DNA from 3 places in the Rhizobium sp. AG855 genome. Region 2 is predicted to be linked to each of the others. Evidence: riboswitches for the same ligand, from Rfam matches in the RefSeq annotation. Region 2 holds a riboswitch; each other region holds the start of a gene.
The links. A riboswitch is a leader RNA that binds a small molecule or an ion and turns the genes downstream of it on or off. The one in region 2 is predicted to bind thiamine pyrophosphate.
Positions count from the first base shown of each region.

Region 1: another riboswitch for thiamine pyrophosphate. It lies ahead of thiC (phosphomethylpyrimidine synthase ThiC); the one in region 2 lies ahead of thiD (bifunctional hydroxymethylpyrimidine kinase/phosphomethylpyrimidine kinase).
Region 3: another riboswitch for thiamine pyrophosphate. It lies ahead of thiB (thiamine ABC transporter substrate binding subunit); the one in region 2 lies ahead of thiD (bifunctional hydroxymethylpyrimidine kinase/phosphomethylpyrimidine kinase).

Region 1 covers NZ_RAQG01000004.1:202,353-204,548, forward strand. Annotated here, with positions in the region: gene DFO46_RS17830 (MBL fold metallo-hydrolase) at 1-1,075, shown strand, start outside; TPP riboswitch at 1,123-1,243, shown strand; gene thiC (phosphomethylpyrimidine synthase ThiC) at 1,336-2,196, shown strand, end outside.
Region 2 covers NZ_RAQG01000003.1:3,333,177-3,335,372, forward strand. Annotated here, with positions in the region: gene DFO46_RS16380 (GFA family protein) at 1-124, shown strand, start outside; gene thiD (bifunctional hydroxymethylpyrimidine kinase/phosphomethylpyrimidine kinase) at 131-958, opposite strand; TPP riboswitch at 1,013-1,109, opposite strand; gene DFO46_RS16390 (HAD-IA family hydrolase) at 1,233-1,907, shown strand; gene DFO46_RS16395 (peptide chain release factor 3) at 1,957-2,196, opposite strand, start outside.
Region 3 covers NZ_RAQG01000004.1:149,291-151,486, forward strand. Annotated here, with positions in the region: gene DFO46_RS17550 (ABC transporter ATP-binding protein/permease) at 1-1,054, opposite strand, end outside; TPP riboswitch at 1,190-1,304, shown strand; gene thiB (thiamine ABC transporter substrate binding subunit) at 1,350-2,196, shown strand, end outside.

The sequences.
Region 1 (2,196 bases), on a different contig from region 2:
CAGCTTTCTCAAATGGTCGGGCTTCGGGCTCGTTGCCGCAACGCTGGGAGGTCTCGGCATGCGCGAAGCGCAGGCGGGCAATCGCTACTATTCTGGTCCCCTCTCGGATCATTTCGACGGCAAGGTGTTCTTCAACCCGGGTGGGGAAGAGCCCCGCGGTTTCACCGATCTGCTCCGCTGGCAATTCGGTGGGGGCAAGATCGACTGGCCCAAGGCGGTGGCGACAGCGAATTTCGTCACGACCAAGCCGGAACCGCGCGTCGAAGGGAGCCGGCTTGTTGTCACCATGGTCGGCCATGCGACCCTGCTCATCCAGACGGCGGGCCTCAACATCCTGACCGATCCGGTCTGGTCGGAACGCGCAAGCCCGGTCTCCTTTGCCGGGCCGAAACGCAACAATCCACCCGGCGTTGCCTTCGACGATTTGCCGAAGATCGACATCGTGATCGTGACGCACAATCACTACGACCATCTCGACATCGCGACCCTGAAACGTCTGATCGAGCGGGGCAGCCCGCGCCTCGTCACGCCCCTCGGCAACGACACGATCATCCGCAGCGATGTGCCTCAGATGGAGGCAAGCGTTATGGATTGGGGTGACCGGATCGAGATTGGCAATGACGTCATTATCCATTGCGAGCCCTGTCACCACTGGTCGGCGCGCGGCATGGGCGACCGGCGGATGGCGCTCTGGGCGGCCTTCGTCCTGGAAACACCAAGCGGCAAGATCTACCATATCGGCGATACCGGTTTTGCGGACGGAATCCACTATCGCGAGATTCGCGAGAAGCATGGCGACATCAGGCTCGCCATCATGCCGATCGGTGCCTACGAGCCGCGCTGGTTCATGAAGGCGCAGCACCAGAACCCGGAGGAAGCGATCGCAGGCTTCGGCTTGAGCGGTGCGGCTTTCGGCATCGGTCACCACTTCGGCACCTTCCAGCTGACCAATGAAGGCATTTATGATCCGCCGAATGCGCTTGTAGCGGCTATGTCCTCGGCAGGCGTCGGAACCGAGCGCTTTAAGGGCTTGATACCCGGCCAACAGTTCGAGGTTCCGCGTGCGGTTGCCTGAGCGTCACGTTCCGCGTTGACAGCGACCACGCTTTTGACCACACTTCACGCATTCACCAGGGGTGTCCCGACAAGGGGCTGAGATATCGCTACGCCACAATGGCAGCGCGGTGACCCGTTGAACCTGATCCAGTTCATACTGGCGTAGGGACGGTGCAAGCGCTGCAAAAACGACGATTCGAACACCCGAATCCCGTGGCGTCTTTCCATCATTCCGGCTGACATGACTGGGTCTCCAACCTGAACACTTGGAGCTCCACGATGAACATTGCCCCTGACTTCAACAGGCCCGTCGTCACCACCGGGCCGCTTCCCGCCTCGACCAAGATCTTCTTAGCAGGAGACATCCATCCGGACATTCGCGTCCCCCTGCGCCAGATAGCCCTGCACCCGACCTCCGGCGAAGCGCCTGTGAATGTCTATGACTCCTCCGGCCCCTATACCGACCCGCAGGCGACCATCGCCATCGACCAGGGGCTTGCCCGCCATCGAACGGCCTGGGTCGAAGCGCGTGGCGATGTCGAGACCTATGACGGACGCGATGTAAAGCCTGAGGACAACGGCTTCGTCTCGCTGGAAAAGATGACGCCGGTGTTTCCCGTGAATCATCGCCCGCTTCGCGCCACGGGCGGCAAGGCCGTGACGCAGCTTTCCTATGCCCGTGCCGGCATCATCACGCCGGAAATGGAATATGTGGCCATTCGTGAAAACCTTGGCCGGAAGGCTGTAAGGCAAGCGCTCCTCCGCGACGGCGAAAGTTTTGGCGCCGCGATCCCCGATTATGTGACGCCCGAATTCGTCCGGCAGGAGATCGCGCTGGGACGGGCGATCATCCCGGCCAACATCAACCATCCGGAACTCGAGCCGATGATCATCGGCCGGAATTTCCTAGTGAAGATCAACGCCAATATCGGCAACTCGGCCGTCACGTCCTCCATGGCCGAAGAGGTCGAGAAGATGGTCTGGGCGATCCGCTGGGGTGCCGATACGGTCATGGATCTCTCGACAGGCCGCAACATTCACAACATCCGCGACTGGATCATTCGCAATTCGCCGGTTCCGATCGGCACCGTGCCGCTCTACCAAGCGCTGGAAAAGGTCGGCGGCATTGCAGAGGACCTG
Region 2 (2,196 bases):
CAGCATCCGGCTTGGGACCATCGACCAACGCCTTGAGCTCAAACCGCACCACCAGTCATGGCTGGGCTCCGCCCTGCCCTTCGTGTTCGATATCAGCGGGCTCGAACGCCAGGAAGACAGCTGAGGCTGTTCAGTCCGCCGCACCGGCGCGCCAGAGCGCATGGAAATGATGTACGGGTCCATGACCGCTGCCCACTTCGAGCTGGTCCGCCATGGCAATGGCCTGCTGCAGCCAGAGTTTGGCAGAGGATACCGATTCGCCGAGCGGCTTGCCTTTGCCGAGCTCCGCAGCGATGGCGCTCGACAGCGAGCAGCCGGTGCCATGGGTGTTGCTGCCGGCAATCCGCACGCCTTCGAACCAGCTGATGCCCTCCCCGCTCAAAAGGCAATCCGGGCTTTCCGGCCCGGCGAGGTGGCCACCTTTCATCAATATGGCGGTCGGGCCGAGGGCCGCCAGCCGGCTGGCTTGCTCGGCCATGGTCGCACGATCGGCCGCTTCCCGTGCGCCAAGGAGGGCGGCGGCTTCCGGCAAGTTGGGGGTCAAGAGCGTGGCAAGCGGCAGCAGCCTGTGCTTCAAAACAGCGATTGCCTCCGGATCAAGCAGCGCCGCCCCGCCCTTGGCGATCATGACAGGATCGTGCACGACGGGAATGCCGCGATGAGGTTCGAGGGCGCGGGCGACGGCCTCGGCAATCCGGGCATTCGCGATCATGCCAATCTTCACCGCATCGACGCGGATGTCGGCAAAGACCATGCGGATCTGCTCTTCGACGAAGTCGGGGGCGAGCGGGCAGACGGCCGAGACGCCCCGGGTGTTCTGGGCGGTGAGCGCGGTGAGCGCCGCCATGGCATAACAACCGCGCGCGGAAATCGCCTTAATATCCGCCTGGATGCCCGCGCCGCCCGATGGATCGGAGCCGGCGATGGACAGGACGTTGCGGATGGACGTGGTCGTCATGGGCGCGCTCCCTTGCAAGGGCGGAGCGACGGCGATCTACAGCAGTCCGGCTGCCGAAACGACCGATCGACTCCCTCCGCCAGCATGATCTGGTTCAGGTTCAAAGGGTGCTTCTCAGCCCGGCTCTCGCCAGACGCCCCTGTCTCTCATGGTCAAGACTAGGCGAGAGCGGACGTCCTGTCACCTGTCTCTCGCTGCTCCCCACTTAAACATTTGCCGCCGAAGCGCTCTCCGGCTAGGGAGGGATCGACACGACAGAACGAGGACCCCGCTCTTGCATCACTCCCCCGAGCGTCTTTTCGACCGACCTTTTCACGGCTTTCTCTTCGACATGGACGGAACGCTTCTGAATTCCACCGCCTCCACCGAGCGGGTCTGGAGTCGCTGGGCCCGCAAACACGGACTTGACGTCGAAGCCTTCCTTCCGACCATGCATGGCAGACGCGGCATCGATACGATCCGTGGGCTGAACCTGCCAGGTGTCGATCCATTCGTGGAAGCGCTGGAGGTCGAACGCGGGGAAACAGAGGATCTCGACGGGGTTGTGGCCCTTCCCGGTGCCATCGCGTTTCTCTCAAGCCTGCCGCCGGAATGCTGGGCGATCGTCACCTCTGCGCCCGCAGCCCTGGCGCGCGCGCGGATCGGCGCTGCGGGCCTGCCCTTCCCGGCAAAAATCGTGACGGCGGAGGATGTAAAGGTCGGCAAGCCCGATCCGACCGGCTATCTCCTCGGCGCAGAGCGGCTTGGTTTCGATCCGGCGCAGTGCCTGGTGTTCGAGGACGTGCTGGCCGGTGTTCAGGCGGGAGAGGCTGCCGGCGCGCAGGTTGCCGTGATCACGGCAACGCATCGCAATCCGCTGGGCACGGACCATCCGACCATTGCGAGCTATGAAGAGCTGGCGGTGACCGTCGACGCCGAGAAACGCTTGCGGATCGTCGCGCGCGGCTGACGGCTGAAAGGCGACACCGGGCCTTCAGGCAGGCCCGGTGCAATGATAATCACGCCGCCTTGGCGACGTGGTATTCCTTGATGGCGACCATCTTGATCGCCGGATAACGCTCGGCTTCGTAACGCAACGAAAACTGGTCCTGCGCCATGAAGACGGGATCGCCGTCGAGGTCCCGGCAGATATCGCCGCGACGCTGGGTCATGAACTTTTCCAGATCGTCCTTGTTGTCGGCCGAAATCCAGCGGCAGACCGAGAAGCGCGACATTTCGAAGGAAACCGGGAGCGTGTA
Region 3 (2,196 bases), on a different contig from region 2:
GGGCTGCGCGCCAGTCGGCAATCTGGCCGAAATTGTCGACATACCAGCGGAGAGCCGAATAGACCTGGGTGAAGGCCGCTGCCGCCATCATCAGGCCACCGAACGTGATGGTGCCGGAGAAATAGGCGGGCGAGGCGATCAGGATCGGGACGATGATCGCCAGCCAGCCAAAGCCCGCCGTCACCCAGGTGAGATTGGTGAGTGCCAGGGCCAGATGCCGTATCGATCCCAAAACGCTGTCCAGCGTTTGATGGATGTGACGGCTTTCGGTCTCTTCGCCTCGGGCGACGGCAATGGCCTCGAGGTTTTCATTCGCGCGCATCAGCGAAAATCGCAGATCGGCCTCGCGGGCATAACGTTCGGCGTTGAGGTTCGACAGCTTATGTCCGACAAGGCGGCTCAAAAGCGATGCAGCAAGCGCATACAAAATCGCGCCCCACACCATGTATCCGGGAATCCGGAAGCTCCATTCCCCAAGCTTGAAGACGATGTCGCTCGACAGGCCCCAGAGGACTCCGATGAAGCTGACCAGAAGGATGGTCGCGTTGAAGAGGCCGATCGACAACGATGTCGTCATTTCGGCGAGCTTGCGCGCATCTTCGTGCAGGCGCTGGTCCGGATTAACACCGAGTGGGCTCGTCATCGAAAGGCGGAAAGCGCGGCGCCCCTTGAGCCACTGATCGATGACGTCGCGCGTCAGGCCTTCCCGCATGTGTAGCGCTGTCATCTGGTTCAGCCATGCCTGCACGACGTTAAGGACAAGAAGCGCGCCCGCGATGGCAGCGAAATTGCGTAGCTCCTGGAGGAATGCCGGCAGGTTCCTCTGCTCCAGGGCATTGTAGAAGGGCGCATTCCAGTGGTTCAGCATCACCGTGCCATAGGCCGTGGCCAGGATGACCGCGACGAGCGCAAAGGCGAAGGTCAGAATGCGGTTGCGGATGGCCGAGTGCCAAAAGCTGTCCAGCGCAATGGCCATCTGGCGGCGGAAGCTTGCTTCGACGGAGGCGATGGTCTGATCAACGGAGGGCGACTTTCCGCTCATTTCACTCGTCATGCCTTCATGCCTTGGCTCGTTCAACTATACTCTCATTGTCTGCCTAGCATGGCGAGATTGCGTTTCGATTACCAGCGATGCGGCCGCGCAGTTTGAGCCACCTTGCACTCGGCGGCCCACCGCGCTATTTCTCCTTCTGCTCTAACGGGGTGCCCTTCGATCTTTCCGGATCGAAATGCTGAGAGGCGAAAGCCAACCCGCGGAACCTGATCCGGTTAACACCGGCGGAGGGATTAGACGCGTCGAAAGAAAACGCCCTATCCCCGATATCGATGAACTTTTGGAGGAGGGCGTCATGCCGTCATGTCTATCTAAAATTTTCCGCGCGGGCCTTGCCGCAGCCGCTTTGTCCGTCGGCCTCTCCATGCCGGTGCAGGCGGCCGACAAGGTTTTGACCGTCTACACCTATGAGAGTTTCATCTCCGAATGGGGTCCGGGGCCGAAGGTGCAGGAAGCCTTTGAAAAGATCTGCGCATGCAAGGTCCAATTCGTCGGCGTGGCGGATGGAGTTGCGCTCCTGACCCGGCTCAAGCTCGAGGGTGAAAGCTCCAAGGCCGATGTCGTGCTCGGGCTCGATACCAACCTGGTCGAGGAAGCCAAGCAGACCGGATTGTTCGACACGTCCGGGATCGACGCCTCAAAAGCGAAGGTTCCTGGCGGCTTTGCCGATGACGTCTTCGTGCCTTACGACTACGGGCATTTCGCCGTGATCTATGACACGCAGACGATCAAAACCCCGCCGAAAAGTCTGAAAGAACTGGTCGAGGGTGACCCCAGCCAGAAGATCGTCATCGAGGATCCGCGCACGTCGACGCCGGGTCTCGGCCTGCTGCTCTGGGTGAAGTCGGTCTATGGTGACAAGGCGCCTGACGCCTGGGCGAAGCTCAAGGGTCGCGTGCTGACCGTGACTCCAGGCTGGTCGGAGGCCTATGGCCTGTTCACCAAGGGTGAGGCGCCGATGGTGTTGTCCTACACCACGTCGCCGGCCTATCACATGGTCGCAGAGCAGACGGATCGCTATCAGGCGGCTGACTTCTCCGAAGGACACTACATCCAGATCGAGGTTGCCGGCATCCTCAAGAATGCACCGGAAAAGGTGCTTGCACGCCAGTTCCTCGCATTCATGCTGGAGCCCGGCTTTC